Regions from separate parts of the Marinomonas sp. ef1 genome, predicted to be linked through region 2. Evidence: predicted binding sites of a transcription regulator. Region 2 holds the regulator's gene; each other region holds the start of a gene.
The links. The regulator sigma-54, encoded in region 2, starts transcription at its own class of promoters, with help from an activator protein. The targets are predictions, from matches to a motif close to TGGCACNNNNNTTGCTNT.
Positions count from the first base shown of each region.

Region 1: the regulator sigma-54 is predicted to act here: its motif matches at 3,701-3,718, upstream of CCS02_RS18900 (ammonium transporter).
Region 3: the regulator sigma-54 is predicted to act here: its motif matches at 2,264-2,281, upstream of hmpA (NO-inducible flavohemoprotein).

Region 1 covers NZ_NHTT01000017.1:2,945-8,763, forward strand. The annotation lists gene CCS02_RS18880 (porin) at 1-168, shown strand, start outside; gene CCS02_RS18885 (cupin domain-containing protein) at 427-1,065, shown strand; gene CCS02_RS18890 (fumarylacetoacetate hydrolase family protein) at 1,093-1,800, shown strand; gene CCS02_RS18895 (tRNA-uridine aminocarboxypropyltransferase) at 1,790-2,248, opposite strand; gene CCS02_RS18900 (ammonium transporter) at 2,375-3,586, opposite strand; gene CCS02_RS18905 (cold-shock protein) at 4,065-4,277, shown strand; gene CCS02_RS18910 (glutathione S-transferase) at 4,397-5,059, shown strand; gene CCS02_RS18915 (outer membrane protein assembly factor BamD) at 5,071-5,819, opposite strand, start outside.
Region 2 covers NZ_NHTT01000012.1:89,831-95,649, forward strand. The annotation lists gene lptC (LPS export ABC transporter periplasmic protein LptC) at 1-259, shown strand, start outside; gene lptA (lipopolysaccharide transport periplasmic protein LptA) at 243-770, shown strand; gene lptB (LPS export ABC transporter ATP-binding protein) at 771-1,496, shown strand; gene CCS02_RS16560 (RNA polymerase factor sigma-54) at 1,575-3,050, shown strand; gene ptsN (PTS IIA-like nitrogen regulatory protein PtsN) at 3,068-3,517, shown strand; gene CCS02_RS16570 (HPr family phosphocarrier protein) at 3,527-3,796, shown strand; gene mgtE (magnesium transporter) at 3,804-5,156, shown strand; gene yjgA (ribosome biogenesis factor YjgA) at 5,163-5,702, shown strand.
Region 3 covers NZ_NHTT01000004.1:35,537-41,355, reverse strand. The annotation lists gene CCS02_RS06780 (helix-turn-helix transcriptional regulator) at 1-119, opposite strand, end outside; gene CCS02_RS06775 (glutathione S-transferase family protein) at 300-941, shown strand; gene hmpA (NO-inducible flavohemoprotein) at 1,025-2,215, opposite strand; gene norR (nitric oxide reductase transcriptional regulator NorR) at 2,423-3,988, shown strand; gene CCS02_RS06760 (group II truncated hemoglobin) at 4,069-4,503, opposite strand; gene CCS02_RS06755 (hypothetical protein) at 4,505-4,708, opposite strand; gene CCS02_RS06750 (MATE family efflux transporter) at 5,115-5,819, shown strand, end outside.

The DNA.
Region 1 (5,819 bases), on a different contig from region 2:
GTAGATCCTGATGCTGCTGGTTCTAGTAGCTTTAACGAATATGCTGCTGGTGTAACTTATGACCTAGCATCAAATGTTTATGTATATGCTGAATTAGGCGAGTTTGAAAATGCTAAATCTAGCACTACAGACACTCAGACAGCTGTTGGTGTTTACTACGGTTTCTAAGATCTTCTCCTAGAGGATTTTATTTACTCTAAGGCTCCTATCTAATAATAAGGTGGGAGCCTTATGTTAAGTAAGATCATTCAAGGTTCCATATTTCTTCTCTTGTAGGCGGATTTGTTGGAACATTTTTCGGCATCAGGTGGCAGCATCTGGTGCTTTTTTTATGTCTGATGTTTAGGTTTTGTTGATAATAAAAACTTGATTGTTATTTGATCAAACCGTTAAACTGATTTTTTAATATGAGATTGGCGGTCGGTTATGCTTAACATGGATTTTGCTCAGACAGTATTCATGGATACGGATAAAATTGATTGGATCGCCAGTCCTATGTCTGGTGTTTATAGAAAGCCTTTAGCAAGAGAGGGAGCTGAGCGAGGTCATGCAACGAGTCTTGTTAGATATGAGGCTGGCTCGGTATTTCGTGCTCACCCACATCCTCTTGGAGAAGAAATACTGGTTTTAAATGGTGTTTTTTCAGATGAAAAAGGTGATTTTAAAGCAGGAAGTTATTTTAGAAACCCTCCCGGTAGCAGTCATGCTCCTCATAGCCGTGATGGCTGTTTTTTACTGGTTAAATTACATCAGTTTCAAGTCTCCGATTTAAATCAAATCTATATAGATACTCCTAATATCTGGTCATCTCAAAAATCCGAAGTTGTTCCTCTTTACGAATTTGGCGCTGAGCGCGTTTGGTTTGTTCGTATTCAGAATGGTGAAGATATATTAAGTGAATTGGACTTAGCGACTTCCGTTGAGTTATTTATTATATCTGGACAAGCTGAGTACGAAGACCTTCAAATGGCTTCTGGAGCATGGCTACGTGAGCCTAGCTTCAGATTAGATCATTGGGTTGTGCCGTCAAATTGCTTTATTTGGTTAAAGTCAGGCCATTTCTAAATCCTACTATTCTTTATTGAGACTTAAATGAAAAATATTGTACCTGAGCAAGATAGAGTTTATTTACCTATTGCTGAAAGTAATCAAGTATACCCAGTTGGTCGTGTTTATTGTGTTGGCCGTAATTACGCTGAACATTCAAAAGAAATGGGTGATGACCCAGAAAGAGATCCACCATTCTTCTTTGCAAAAGATTCTTCTTGTGTTGTACCTGCAGGCTTTTCTGAAACAACTTTTATTACTTATCCAATGGCTACATCACAGTTTGAGTATGAGGTGGAGCTTGTTATCGCGATAGGTAAAGGTGGTCGTAATTTAACGATGCAGCAATCTAGAGAGGCCATTCTCGGTTATGCAGTAGGTTTGGACATGACTCGTCGAGATCTTCAGTCGCAAGCTAAAAAGAAAGGACGTCCTTGGGAGGTGGGTAAATCATTTGATGAGTCTGCACCAATAAGCCCTATTTTATTAAAAACAGACTTACTTGCTGATAATGTTTCAAAGGCTGAAATTGGATTAAAAGTTAATGGTGATCTTAAGCAAATTAGCAATGTTACAAACTTAACTTGGTCTATTGAAGAGGTTATTTGTAAGTTATCAGAGGTCTTTGAGTTACGACCAGGTGATTTAATAATGACGGGGACGCCTGAGAATGTAGGGGCTGTAGTTGTTGGGGATGAAATGCAGGCTTGGATTGAGCATTTGGGTGAAATCAGAGTAAGTGTTACTGGTTGAATTTAGTGAATTTATTAGATAATTCTTCCGCTGCTGGATGCTTGTATTCAGTCAAAATATGAATAGCGACTTCAGCAGTGCAAAGACCGATATTTTTTTGATTACGACGTTTGTTGTATACGGATTTTACACCTTGAATTTCATGATGTTTGAATTTTTGTAGGTAGGGAGATTGATTGTATATTTTGCGAGCTTGTTGCCAAGTTCCGTCAATAATAATGGTGTTATTCTTGGATATCTGGCTATCACTAACAGCTTTTTGCTCTTCATTTTCACACAAATAAATTAGTAGAGTGTCGGATGGTGATAGGTTTAATATCGCTTCATCTGGCGCGACTCTGGACCATACGATAATTTCACATTCTTTTCCTAGGGTTTCTTTTACTAGTCTTCCTGTTCCTGATGCTTTTTTTAGTTCTTCACTGTGCGTGAGTAGCCAAATCTTCATTAGTATTTTCGCTTCAATAAATGGGCAATTATACAGACCTCTAGATGAACTAGAAAATAAAAAAGCCTGATGTCGGTTTAGTTAAAAATGAACCAAAACGACATCAGGCTTTTATACGAGGTAGTGTTATTCTTTGCCAATAGAGCCTATTTTATGAATTGACAAGTCTGCCCCGTTAAATTCATCCTCTTCACTGAGGCGTAATCCGCTCACTAACTTAACTATTCCATAAACAATGAATCCGCTTAGTGTTGCTATTACGATTCCACCAGAGCTTCCTACGAGCTGAGAGAAGAAGCTAACGCCACCTAAGCCACCAAGTGTCTCGGATCCAAAAATACCTGCTGCAATGCCTCCCCAGGCTCCACAAACGCCATGCAGAGGCCAAACACCGAGAACATCATCTGTGTGTTTGAATTTTTGCTGAATAATAGTAAACAAAGTGGTGAATATTACACCGGCAAATGCTCCTGTGGCTAAAGCGCCAATAGGGTGCATGATGTCTGAACCTGCACATACGGCAACTAAACCTGCTAAGGGGCCATTGTGGATAAAGCCTGGGTCATTTTTTCCAAATAACATGGCCGCTATGATGCCACCAACCATCGCCATTAAAGAATTAACAGCCACTAAGCCGCTTATGCCATCAAGCGTTTGTGCTGACATGACGTTAAAACCAAACCAACCTATACAAAGTATCCAGGCGCCTAAGGCCAAAAATGGGATGTTTGACGGTGCAAATGCGACTAATTTTCCGTGTCTAAAACGGCCTCGACGTGTACCAAGTAGGATAATGGCGGCAAGAGCAACCCAGCCCCCAAAAGCATGAACGACAACGGAGCCTGCAAAGTCATGAAAAGGCGCCCCGTATTGTTTTTCTAGCCAATTTTGAAGGCCATAATTTCCATTCCATACAATACCTTCAAAAAATGGATAGGCAATACCAACAATTATCGCTGCAGAAATTAGCATGGGATAAAATTTTGCTCGTTCAGCAACACCACCAGAAATTATGGCAGGTATCGCCGCAGCAAAAGTCATGAGGAAAAAAAACTTTACTAAACTATAACCATGCTCCTGTGATAATACCGCTGCACTGTCAAAAAAATTGATGCCATAGGCAATTTGATAGCCAACAAAAAAGTAAACGAGAGCCGAAATTGCAAAATCAGTCATTATTTTGACTAAAGCGTTTACTTGATTCTTATGTCGTACCGTTCCCACTTCTAAAAAAGCGAACCCTGCATGCATGGCAAATACCATTATGGCGCCAAGCAGTATAAAAAGAGTATTTGAACTGGAAACTAGCATCTCTACTGCACTGTTTGTGGATGTCAAAGGTGGCTCCTAACGTTTGTTTTTGCACCGAAAAGGTTTGCTATTGTCCTTAAATGCTCTTTTTTGGGGCTTTATTGGTTTTTTAAGATTGGTTAATTTAAATTTATTTGGAATTAAGCAATAACTGTTCCATTTATGCTTTTATTTGGTGCTATTTAATTGGAATCTTCCTAAATTGCACTGTTTTGAAGTTTTGGGTGTTTTTGTTGTTTTATAGCTTAGTATGGTTGTGGTTTTCGGTTGGCTTTATAGGGTAGGGCTGATATTTTGGTTGAGTGTTATTACTTTTTTTAACAATACTTGTTTTTCATCCGCTTTCTATTTTATTTTTTACGACTTATTATCGATAAGTTGGTGTATTTTTTAAGATAAATCTTAACTTAATATGCTTAACATTAAGAAGTTACTCAAGCTTTAAGAGCTTTTAGCATAGTTAAAAGATTGCCTATTTAAGGGCAACATAAATAATGAGGTTGTTATGTCAGGTCAGTTAGTATCAGGTATTGTTAAATGGTTTAATGATGAAAAAGGATTTGGTTTTATTGAACGTGAAGGCGGACCTGATGTTTTCGTTCATTTCCGTTCAATAAATGGTAGTGGTCGTCGCACTTTACAAGAAGGTCAAAAAGTAACGTTCGAAGTGACTCAAGGTCAAAAAGGTCCTCAAGCTGAGAATGTTACTCCAGTTTAATTGAGTCCTAATCGATCAAAAAAGCCATGCCTATAAGCTTCTTGTTTTTTATAAGATGTTTATAGATAGCATGGTTTTTTTATATGTGAGATTTGTATTATAAAAATCAGGAGTTTTTTTTGTTACCCATTCTATATTCGTTCAGACGTTGTCCATATGCAATGCGCTCTAGATACGCACTAGCTGAACTGAATGTCTATGTGTACTTGCGCGAGGTGGTTTTAAAGTCTAAACCGCCAGAATTATTGTTATTGGGAGGGCGTTCGACGGTTCCTCAGTTAATTGACCTTGATGGGACGCGATATCCTGAGAGCTTGGATATTATTTTTTGGGCTCTAGCGCGGGCAGGTGATAAGCAAAAGGCTGATGAATTGTGGCCTGCAGACAGTCAGAAACGGCATCGAATAATGTCTTGGGTTACTTACAATGATCATTTTTTTAAGTACTGGCTGGATAGATATAAATATGCGGATCGACACCCAGAACGTAGCGAAGCCTATTATCGCGGTAGAGGAGCGGTATTTTTGTCTCGACTGGAGAAGCGTTTAGAAAATAGGGTATTTATAGCAGGTGAGGCGAGAAGTTTGGCGGATATTGCCATTTTCCCCTTCATCCGTCAGTTTGCAGCTGTGAATCCGAAATGGTTTGATTTGTCTGAGTACACTAATGTGAAACGTTGGCTTGCTTATTTCGTTAACTCGGATAGGTTCATTTCTGTAGTCATGGCAAAACATCCAGCTTGGCACGCAGGGCAAGAAAATACTCTGTACCCTGCTACCTAACTAGATGGTATCTAGTTAATTAGACCAAATGAAACCCAGTATAGAAATCCGGGGTCAGCATCGCTTGGTAGCTTCAGGGTGACAAAGTTACCATTATTGTCAATGTACGATGTATTTGGAAAATTTTGTTTTAATACTGCTAGATTGGTTTGTGCCAAATCTGTTTGTTTCAAATCATTGTATGATTGAATGCTTATGGCCAGTGCTTCCTCTACAGAGCGTGTGCTTGGATAGTGTTGAATTACTTCTTGGCTACGACGTAGTGCAGAAAGCGGTGCTTTCCTTTTAAGGTAATAGCGTGCCACTTGTAGTTCGTGACGGGCCACCATTTCTCGCAAATAATACATACGTGCTTTTGCATCAGGAGCATAAGTGCTTTTGGGAAAACGAGATGTAAAATCTGCAAGTTCATTAAATGCTTTGGCAAGTTCTTTCGAATCTCTTTCACTTGGATCAAGATTTAAGTAGCGAGACATTAAGCTTTCTGCACCTTTGTAGGTTGATAAAGCACGCATATAATAAGCATAATCTACAGAATCGTGTTCTGGATGATTTTTGATAAATCGCTCAGCTGATGCATGAGCTGCGATGAAATCGCTTGCCTCCATTTGTGCGTAAATTAAGTCTAATTCCGCGCGAGTACTAAATTCACCAAATGGATAGCGAGAATCTAAATCTTTTAGATGTTTAATGGCGGTAGTAGGAAGATTTTCTTTTAGAGCTTGCTGAGCTTTGTCGTAATAGACGCGTTCAGGTAGGT
Region 2 (5,819 bases):
TATTGAAGACGGAAGTAATGATATTCTATTAACCGAAAATGCCAGAGCGACTAAAAAATACCTTCAATCTGAAGATATAAAGCTAAGTGCAGATAACATACATTATTTAGATAAAGATCAATCACTAACCAGCTATGGAAATGCAACACTTATCTCCACTCAAGGAGAGACTTCTGCTGGCACAATTACAACATATATAAACTCAGAAGAAGTCGTGATGACAGGATCTGTACGAGGAAAATATGAAACGATTCATTAACGTCAGCGTGTTGCTTACTTCAGCCCTAATTGGCCAATACGCATACGCACTACCTGAAGACACAACCAAGCCATTAGAAATACAAGCTGATGAGGCATCATTCGACCAAAATTCAGGCGAAGCAATATACAAAGGTAATGTATTTGTTAAGCAAGGTACCATTGAAATTCAGGCCCAATACCTTAAAGTAACAACAGACGCTAAGACCCGAAAATTTAGCAGCCTAGAAGCCACAGGAAAACCTGCGAAATTCAGTCAGCAGATAGACTGGAGCGGCAACATTGTTATCAGTAAAGGCAATGAAATACATTATTTAACCAGCGAATCAAAATTAGAAATTATTGGTGATGGTTACCTAAGCAGAATGCAGAACTCCATCACCGCAGACTACATCCTCTATATGATTGATGACGGCACATTCAGTGCTGAGAAAAAAGATTCAGGGCGCGTATCAATGACCTTACAACCACAAGCGCCAAAAGATAAACAAGCACCTGAGAATAAAAAATAGATGGCACTACTAGAAGCAAAACACCTTGCGAAGAGCTACAAAAAACGCCAAGTCGTAAAGGATGTATCTATTTCCGTTGAGTCTGGCCAAGCCGTTGGCCTGCTTGGCCCTAATGGCGCGGGTAAGACCACCTGTTTTTATATGATAGTTGGCATGGTAGCAAACGACGCTGGCGGCATATTTATTGATGGCCAAGACATCACTCATGACGCCATGCATACTCGTGCTCAAAAAGGCATTGGCTACCTCCCTCAAGAGGCATCTATTTTTAGGAAAATGTCTGTAGAAGATAATATCCTAGCAATTTTAGAAACCCGCAAAAAGCTAACAAAAGCACAACAACAAGAAAGACTAGAAGAACTCTTAGAAGAGTTTCATATCACCCATATTCGCACCAACCTAGGAATGGCACTATCAGGAGGAGAAAGGCGCCGGGTTGAAATAGCGAGAGCGGTTGCCATGAACCCAAAATTCATCCTACTTGATGAACCCTTTGCCGGCGTAGACCCTATCTCAGTTGGTGACATAAAACACATAATCAAACATCTCCAAGAAAGTGGAATCGGTGTCTTAATTACCGATCACAATGTCAGAGAAACACTAGACATCTGTGATAAAGCTTACATTGTTGGCAATGGTTACATCATTGCATCTGGTGATGCCAGTACCGTCATCAACAATGAACAAGTAAAAAAGGTCTATTTAGGCGACGACTTCCGTCTGTAACCCCTTATCATTGCTGTAGAAAGGGAGTAGTATGCATAACTCGTTCCAATTCATTCAAATAGAAGAAAGAGTTGCTCTATGAAGCAGTCTTTACAATTAAAGCTTGGTCAACAGCTGACTATGACGCCACAACTGCAACAGGCTATTCGCTTGCTGCAGCTTTCTACGTTGGATTTAAAACAAGAAATTCATGAGTTTCTTGAATCGAACCCATTGCTTGAGCTCGACGACGACGAACAAATTCATCACGACATCCCTGCAAGCATAGAATCAAAAAGCGCTGCCGATACAACAGTCGACAATAATAGCGAAGAACCACGCGTAGAATCTGAGTGGACAGAAAGCATCCCTGAAGAACTATCCATAGATAGTAACTGGGATGATACCTATCAAAGTTCTGCAGCTGTCAGCGATCACAACAGCTACGAAGGCGATAGCGACTTCGAAAGCCGTAACGCACCAGCAGAAAGCATCCAAGACCATCTTATATGGCAATTAAATTTAACCCACATGTCAGATCGCGACATTGAAATCGCTTACGCCATCATTGAATGCGTTCAACCTGATGGCTACTTAAGCATTTCTCCCGATGACATCTGGGAATCTCTCGGCACTGAATTAGAAGATCTAGATATTGAAGAAGTCATTGCAGTGCAGCATAGATTGCAGCGCTTTGACCCTGTAGGCGTATGCTCAATTGACCTACGCGACTGCCTTCTTGTGCAACTAGAAGCATTCCAAAGCCACCCGCTGTATAAGAGCACATACAATCTTATTGATCATTACCTACCATTACTAGGTAATCGAGATTTTGCTCAGTTGAGCCGTAAAACAAAACTCAAAGACGAAGCGCTAAAAGAAGTCGTCAATTTGATTCAACAGCTCAACCCACGCCCAGGCTCAGTTATTGACGCTGACGACACGGACTACGTTATTCCTGATGTCACAGTGAAAAAACGCCATGACGTATGGCAAGTGGAACTAAATAATGACGCTTTGCCACCCATCAAAATCAATGAGACTTACTCAGCGATGGCTAGCACTGCAGCAGCAACAGCAGAAGATGTGACTTACATAAAAACCTCTCTTCAAGAAGCAAAATGGTTCATGAAGAGCCTACAGAGCCGCAACGAAACTTTATTAAAAGTGGCAAGCTGCATTGTAAGTCGACAAATTGATTTCTTCGAACTAGGCGAAGAAGCCATGAAACCAATGGTTCTTCACGATGTCGCAGAAGAAGTAGGTATGCATGAGTCAACTATTTCCAGGGTAACAACTCAGAAATACATGCACACACCGAAGGGCATCTTTGAGCTGAAATACTTTTTCTCCAGCCATGTAAACACCGCCTCCGGCGGAGAATGTTCTTCTACCGCAATACGAGCTATGATTAAAAAGCTTGTATCGGATGAACCGGCGAAAAAACCGTTAAGTGATAACAAGCTAGCTGCTATTTTAGCAGACCAAGGCATACAGGTTGCTCGACGCACTGTAGCCAAATATCGAGAGGCGATGAACATCCCTCCTTCCAATGAACGAAAACGACTGATCTAAACGGAAACCATTTTATCATGTCCTTGAAATCATTATTAAAAGCGGAACTCGTTCTCGCAAAACAAGATATTGTTAGTAAAAAACGAGTACTTGAAAGCATTGCTGAAGTTGCTTCCAACCGACTACATTGTGACAACGAAGCTGTCTATGACGCACTACTAGGTCGTGAAAAGCTAGGTAGTACAGGCATAGGCAACGGCATAGCTATTCCACACTGTCGCCTAGAATCTGCAAACCATACCGCTATTGTCGTTATGTCATTGCAAACTCCGATTGATTTCGATTCCATCGATAAAAGAGCGGTAGACTTAATATTTGCATTAATTGTTCCACCTCATGAGTGTGACCAACACCTTGCAACGCTAGCTCAAATAGCAGAACTTGCCCAATCCCCAGAAGCACTGGATAAATTGCGCACAGCACAGACCAATGAAGAACTATTCAATATATTTGAATCACTAATATAGGAAAAAAGCATGCAGGAAGAGTCCGTCACGATCATAAATAAACTTGGCTTGCATGCTCGCGCTGCTGGCAAATTGGTTGAAACAACCACTCGCTTTTCTTGCGATATCACCATAGAAAAAGATAGCCGAAATGTTGACGGAAAAAGCATCATGGCAATGATGATGCTTGCTGCCGGCAAAGGCACAGAAATTCGCATCAAAACCAATGGTGAAGACGAGTTAGATGCAATAAAAGCGGTAATAGAATTAATAAATAATCGTTTTGGTGAAGACGAGTAAGACTTATATGTCAGAGCAAAACACTCTAAATCACCTCCAAACGGTCACCGAATCGCTCGAATCCGGTACCACCATGCAAATCCGTTATTTACTTAACGGCGCTTTGCCCGCACAGGATGTTGCTCGTCTATTAGAGTCTTCTCCTCCCAAAGAGCGTAAGCTTCTTTGGGAGTTAATAGAAGCCAAGAATGAAGGCGAAGTACTTCAATATCTAAGCGAAGATATTGGCGTACAATTCATGAAAAACATGGATACAGAGCGACTTATCGCCGTATCCGAACATTTTGAAAGCGATGACCTAGCCGACTTACTACAACACCTACCAGAAAAGGTCGTAAAAGAAGTTCTTGCGTCAATGTCCACGCAAGACAGAACAAGAGTTGAAGCACTATTAAGCTACTCGGAAGATTCTGCCGGCGGCTTGATGAATACGGACACCATCACCATACGTCCAAATATTACCGTCGATCTGGTGTTTCGCTATTTACGCAGACACTCAACACTACCAGACATGACAGACAACTTACTTGTTGTCAGCCGCTCAGATCGCCTTTTAGGAATACTTCCACTTACCAAACTACTGGTATCAGATATTAACGCAACAGTGCGCGATATCATGGAAACAGAATTCACCGTCATTGACGCAGAAACACCAGCTAGCGAAGTCGCGCAGCTTTTTGAAAAAATGGACCTAGTATCCGCTCCCGTTATTGACAGCAAAACTAAAAAACTACTTGGCCGCATCACCATCGATGACGTTGTAGACGTTATCCGTGACGAAGCCGAACACTCCATGTTAAGCATGGCGGGTCTTGATGATGACGAAGATACCTTCGCGCCTATCATGAAAACCACCAAGCGACGTGCAGTTTGGCTTGGCATAAACCTAATAACCGCCTTTACAGCGTCTTACGTTATTGGCTTATTCCAAGAGACATTAGACCAAGTTGTCGCATTAGCTATACTCATGCCAATCGTTGCTAGCATGGGCGGTATAGCTGGTTCTCAAGTACTGACACTGGTCATTCGTGGTATTGCACTCAATCAGATAGGCTCCACCAATACTCGCTGGCTACTTAATAGAGAGCTCATTGTTGGACTCATAAATGGCCTTCTTTGGGCAACAGTAATAGCCGCACTTACCGCACTTTGGTTTGACAACATCAAGATTGCCTATATCATTGCGGGCGCCATCATAATAAATCTGCTATTTGCAGCAGCCACTGGTACACTTCTGCCAATTCTACTAAAAAAAATTGGCATCGACCCTGCCCTAGCAGGCAGCGTAATTTTGACTACCGTGACCGACGTGGTTGGATTTCTATCCTTCCTTGGTCTCGCTACTATTTTTCTAATATAGGTTCCCATGACAGACTTTGATCAATTTGAAAACAACGACGAAGAAACCCCTAAGAGCAAAACCCAGATCAAGCGTGAAATGGAAGCCCTGCAAGATCTTGGAAAAAAACTACTAGGCTTAAGCAAAAATCAGCTTAAAAAAGTGGAAATGTCTGACACTCTACGCGAAGCATTCGTTGAAGCTGGCCGCATAAAGCAACATGAAGCCATGAGAAGACACTTGCAATACATCGGCAAAGTAATGCGTACAGAAGACCATGAAGCCATAGCGCACCGTGTAGCGCTTTTCGATTCCACTTCTGCTGCTTACAACAAGCTATTTCATCAGCTTGAGATTAAACGCGATATGCTAATTGGCGAGAACAGCAAAGAAGTGCTGTCTGAATACTTAGCAGAAAACCCACAGATTGAAGACATTCAACTGCTTAGACAACTTATTCGCCAATCTCAAAAAGAAGTATCTCAAGAAGGCAACACCACAAACCGTAAAAAACTTTTCCGTTTCTTACGTGAAGCCGAAGAAAAGCGCCTTGGTTTAATGGAATAACCTTAAACTCAAGTCCAAAGTTCGACGCTATATATTGATAATGGCGTATCCGCACACAAAATTGCCCGTCTTTAAGATGGGCTTTTTTATGCTCACCCCCTACTAAAAACTAACGCC
Region 3 (5,819 bases), on a different contig from region 2:
TCGATATCCCGATAAACCGTACGAATAGAGGTTTCACAGGCGTCAGCCAATTCTGCAGCCGTGACCTTCTCGTGGGTTTGCAACATCATCAGCATTTTGAGTATTCGGCTGGCTCGCATGAGATTCTCCTTTCACTGTTCTTTGTCGTCGAGCTAAGTCATCTTGCCAACTAACAGCATTGAGCGAGTGTTATTTCGCCAGTATAAAGTATAAACCTGACACTAGATGTCAGGTTTAGTCACTAATATAGCTCATGTAACCACCAAAAATGATCTAACAACCTATTTGAGGTAACGGATATGAGCGAGATTCAAAGCAACCAAGACACCATCACCCTGTACCATGCTCCACAAACCCGAGGCACTGGCATTTGGGTATTGCTGGAAGAGTTGGGGATTCCCTATGACATGAAAGTGCTGAATTTCAAAGCCGGTGAAAATCAACAACCAGAGTTTCTCGCTATCAATCCTTTGGGGAAATTTCCAACCCTTGTTCATAACGACACTGTGGTTACAGAACAAGTTGCTTGTTACACCTACTTGGCCGATCTGTTTCCTGAAAAAGGACTCGCGCCTGCTTTCAATGATCCAAAACGTGGTGCTTATTTACGTTGGATGGCCTATCAAGGCAGCAGTTTTGAACCCGCTGTAATCGACAAAGCATTTAATCGCCCTGAAGTCGCAGCGTCTCAATCATCCTATGGTAGCTTTGATAAAATGCTGCAAACGCTATTCGATCAAATCGCCAAAGGTCCTTATTTATTGGGAGAGGAGATGTATGCAGTGGATATTCTTTGGGGATTGAGTTTGAAATGGTGCCGCATGTTTGGACTCATTACGACGAATCCAGTGGTCGACGCTTACATTGAACGTGTCACCTCTCGTTCTTCCTTCACAAGGGTGGAGGAAAAAGAGCAAGCTTTGTTGCTTGCTCAGTCATAATCAAATGTCTAAATAAAATAAAGCATGAGTATCATCGGTTACTCATGCTTTTTTGTTTTTCAACTTAGAGTATTACTTGTTTATCAAACCTCTTGATGTGGGCCGAACAATTCGTAATGAATTCGGTCTGCTTCCACACCAAGCGTTAAGAGCTGCTGTTTAACAAACATCATGAAGCCAACAGGCCCGCATAAATAGAACTCGCCATTCGTCAGCGGCAAGCTGTCTTTGATGGCTTCTAGTTGCATCATGCCGTTTAACACTCCTTCTTCTTCGCTGTCGGCTTGTTCGTACCAAGTGTGAACGGACAAATTCAGTTGGTCTTTCAAGCTGTTCACGTGCTCTTTGAAGGAATGCTGACCTTGATGAGCACAAGCGTGTAAATAGCTTACTGGGTGGCTGTATTGCTGTTTAGCAAGAGTGTTTAGTATGGCTTGCATTGGCGTTAAGCCAACACCACCAGAAATCAGTACCACAGGAGTTTGTTTGTCTTGGAAAACGAAATCGCCTGCAGGTGGCATGGCTTCTATTTCATCGCCGACGTTTAGGTGATCGTGAAGGTAGTTCGACATGACCCCAGCTATGTCGCCAGCGCCTTCGCGTTTGACGCTTATGCGATAACTTTTACCATTTGGCGCTGTTGATAAAGAGTATTGACGTATCTCATCGAACTCATTGCCTTTTGGATGTAACTTAACGCCCAAATATTGCCCTGGCTGATAGTCAATTACTGCGCCGCCATCCACAGGCTCAAACACAAAGCTGGTAACCAAATCAGATTCTGGTGTTTTGGAGGCTACACGGAAACGGCGGAAGTCTTTCCAGCCGCCAAGTTGGGCAGCGCGTTCTTTATAAAGATCACCTTCGACTTGAATAAATATCCCAGCTAATTGCATGTAAGCCGCTACCCATGCTTCTTCTACGTCTTTGGTAAAAGCATCTGGAGCGAGTTCACGCAAGGTTTCAATAAGGTGATGACCAACGATGTCATATTGACTTGGTTGGATATTAAAACTGGTGTGCTTATGAGCTATACGCATCACGGCACTGGTAAGTACTTCGAGATTATCGATATGTGTTGCGTATGCCGCGATGGCATTGAACAAAGCCGCAGGTTGACCACCAGTTCTTTGGTGGGTCATGTTGAATACATCTTTTAGCTCTGGATTATGAGAGAACATGCGTTGATAAAAATGCTCAGTAATCGCGGTTCCTGCAGAAGCAAGAAGTGGAATAGTAGCTTTGACAGTGTCTATATGGTGTTGAGTTAACATGTTATTTCCTTTTCTAAGAGTACGAATAAATGCTTTCTTAACTCTTCTATAGCGAAGCTCGTGCCAACTTATAATTGATAATAAAATCAGTGGTTTATGTTTTTAATATAAAAATTAGAGTCAATAAGACTCACCAAAAAGAAAGTCTATATGGTATGTTTGAGTCAAATTGACACGAAAAATAATTCGCCCTATGAGCCGATATCCATGAAGCAGGTTTCTAATAACGCCTTACTTAGCTTTGCCCTCGATCTTGCTAGTGCGGTGACACAGCCGAATCGCTTTGAACAATTGGTTTATGCGGTGCGGGCAACGATTAATTGTGATGCCGTCGTTTTATTGGCGAACAACAATGGTGTGCTGGCGCCACTTGCCCAGCGAGGCTTATCGGAAGATCTGATGGGACGTCGATTCATTATTGATGAACACCCGCGTCTGAAAGCGATCAGTAGCGGACATTATCCAGTTCGTTTTCCCGCAGACTCGCCGCTTCCAGATCCTTACGATGGCATGGTGTTAGGCCATGACGAGAATTTGCCAGTGCATTCCTGCATGGGAGTGCCGCTGTATTTGGAAGGCAAGTTGATTGGCGTGGTGACGTTAGACAGCATTATGCCGGGCGTTTTCGATGATATCGACGCGCGCGCTTTGGAAATTATCGGTACCATGGCGGCTATGACGCTAAATACCGCCATCTTAATGGAAAAATTAGAAAACCAATCACAACATGCTCAAAACGTATTAAAAGTAATGGGCGAACAAAGCCATGAAATGATAGGTCAGAGCAAAGCCATGCAAGATCTCAAACAGTCAATCAATCTGGTCGCACCGTCAGACTTTTCTATCTTGATTGAAGGCGAAACGGGCGTAGGCAAAGAGCTTGTCGCACGAGCCCTACATGAGCATTCCTCCCGTTCCGACGCGCCCATGGTCTATGTGAACTGCGCCGCGATTCCGCATCACCTCATCGAAAGTGAGTTGTTTGGGCATGTAAAAGGCGCCTTTACTGGCGCGGATCGAGATCGTGACGGTAAGTTTCTATTGGCTGATGGCGGAACCTTATTGCTCGATGAAATTGGCGAATTACCGTTAGAAGTCCAAGGTACTTTGCTTCGCGCTATTCAGAATCAAGAAATCCAAGCCGTGGGCAAAGATCAAATTCGTAAAGTAAATGTACGCATCATTGCTGCGACCAACCGACATTTAGAAACCGAAGTGGCAGAGCATCGTTTTCGTGCTGACTTATTCCATCGCCTCAGCGTCTTCCCGATTCATGTACCGCCGTTACGAGACCGACAAGGCGATATTGCTTTATTGGCCGGATTCTTTGCTGAGCGCTTCCGTCGTAAATTAGGCCTGCAGCAACTGACTTTATCCGCATCAGCTATTGGCATGCTCGAAGCTTATCACTGGCCTGGAAATGTACGTGAACTAGAGCACGTCATCTCCCGCGCTGCGCTTTTCGCCAAAGCGGACAATGCAACAGGGATTACAGTTATTTCATCAGCGCATTTAACAGGGTTACAAATCGATAATAGTTCCCAAGAAAAGATACAGAACGTTGAAATACCACAGCAAATCTTAGACAAACAAGAAATAGTAGATTTACGTTTAGAAACAGAGACTTATCAACGTAATCTAATCCGGAAAGCATTAGAAGCCAGTAATGGAAATTGGACCAAAGCCGCTCAACAGCTGTCTATGGATCGCGCAAACCTAGCGCGCTTGGCGAAACGCTTGGGGATTGTCGTTGCCAAAGAAATTCGTTCTTAATCATGAAGCGTTTCAGAAACGTAATGACATTCCTATGAGGTAGGCGACAGTTTCGAATTTGGAATGTCATTGTGTTTCGTTTAAACCGATTCACCGTGTTTAGCCGCACTTACTTGTCGAATCCGTTCAGCAGGAAAAGCGAGCTGAGGTAGTAAATAAGCTTTCAATTCTTCTGAATAGGCTAATTCGTCCAATGCTGCCGCCATGCAGTTTAGCCACATGGCTTTTTCTTTTTCGGTGACAATTAAGTGTGCGTGGGCTTGAGGCAAGCTGATTGGCCCATATTTTTTCGAGAACAACTTCTCGCCACCCATCCAGCCAGATAAAAAAGACACCAACTTGTCGATGGTTAGTTCAATATCGCTAGGATGCATGTCAAACAGTGGTCGAAACTCTGGTGTGTTTTTCATAATGCGATAGAAGGCTTCGACCAAATTTTGCAAGCCAGTTAATCCGCCGACGGCTTGTAAGGTGACATCGCCTTCGCCATAAATGGGCGGGTTAGAAGGAGTCATTTTATTCGACATCTTTTGGTTGGTTTTGCTGTTTTTTAGCAACTTTTTCTTTGTCCATTTTGATCGAGTTGCGATAGCCGCCTAATGCCGCCAATGCGCCAATAATGAAACTCATGTAAAGCGGAATTTGAAACAACATAGTGATACTGATGAAGACACACCCGACGGCTAAACCTTCGATAAAGGGCTTGAGTTTCTTGGGCATAAAAGTTCTCCGAACGATAAAAATTAAACGCGAGTCTAGCAAATTTCCACGACGATGTGAGCAGGATTGTGGAAAAAAGCATCACTTATCCAATATTAGAAACATTGAATTTTATCGAATTTATTCTTCCTATTTTTGTGGGTAAGTGAGAGTTAAACGAGAACCATACTTAACAACTACCCTAATATGACCAATTATTGCACAAAGCCATTAAAAACTGCCCCAAATTGTGAATAACTGCTATTATTTTCCACAGATCAGCGTGTTCCTATTTTCCGTTTTTGATTGATTTTTATCCACAGAATTTGAAATACCCACAAGTGAGACTCGTGTGTCAAAGTTATCCCCCAGTTCTATTTTTTGCTCGTATCGTGCAAATGCTGTATTGAATCAAAAAATTTGGCGCATGGCGTGGCCGCCGATGATTTCGAACATCACCACTCCTTTGCTTGGTTTAGTTGATACCGCTGTAGTTGGACACTTGGGAACGGCGACACATCTTGCTGCTGTAGCGATTGGCGCGAGTATTTTTAGCTTTCTGTTTTGGGCGTTTGGTTTTTTGCGCATGGGCTCAACCGGATTGACTGCACAAGCGCTTGGACAAGGTGACGAAAGACGTGTTCGTGAGCTGCTTTTGCAATCGATTTTGATGGGCGTGTTTATCGGGCTAATGCTGATTCTATTCCGAGCGCCCTTGATCGATTTGGCGATCTCCTTGATGGAGCCAAGTGCTGAAGTGGAACCTTGGGCGCGTTTGTATTGTGAAGCGCGGATTTTCAGTGCGCCAGCTGTGTTAGCAGGTTATGCCTTAATGGGTTGGTTCTTTGGCGTGCAATATTCCAAAGGGCCGCTGTGGATGCTGTTGGTGATCAATGTCGCCAATATGATTCTGGATTATTTTGCGGTTTATGGTTTGGGTATGGCGAGTGATGGTGTGGCGTGGGCGACCGTGTTTGCTCATTATATTGGCGTGACTGTCGCCGGTGTTTTGGCTTGGCATAAATTGAAAGGTTTCTCTGGTCATGTGCCGTTAAGCGTGTTGGCAAAATGGCGTGAATACATGGCTTTGGTCAAAGTGAATCGCTATCTGTTTGTGCGTACGATTCTTTTG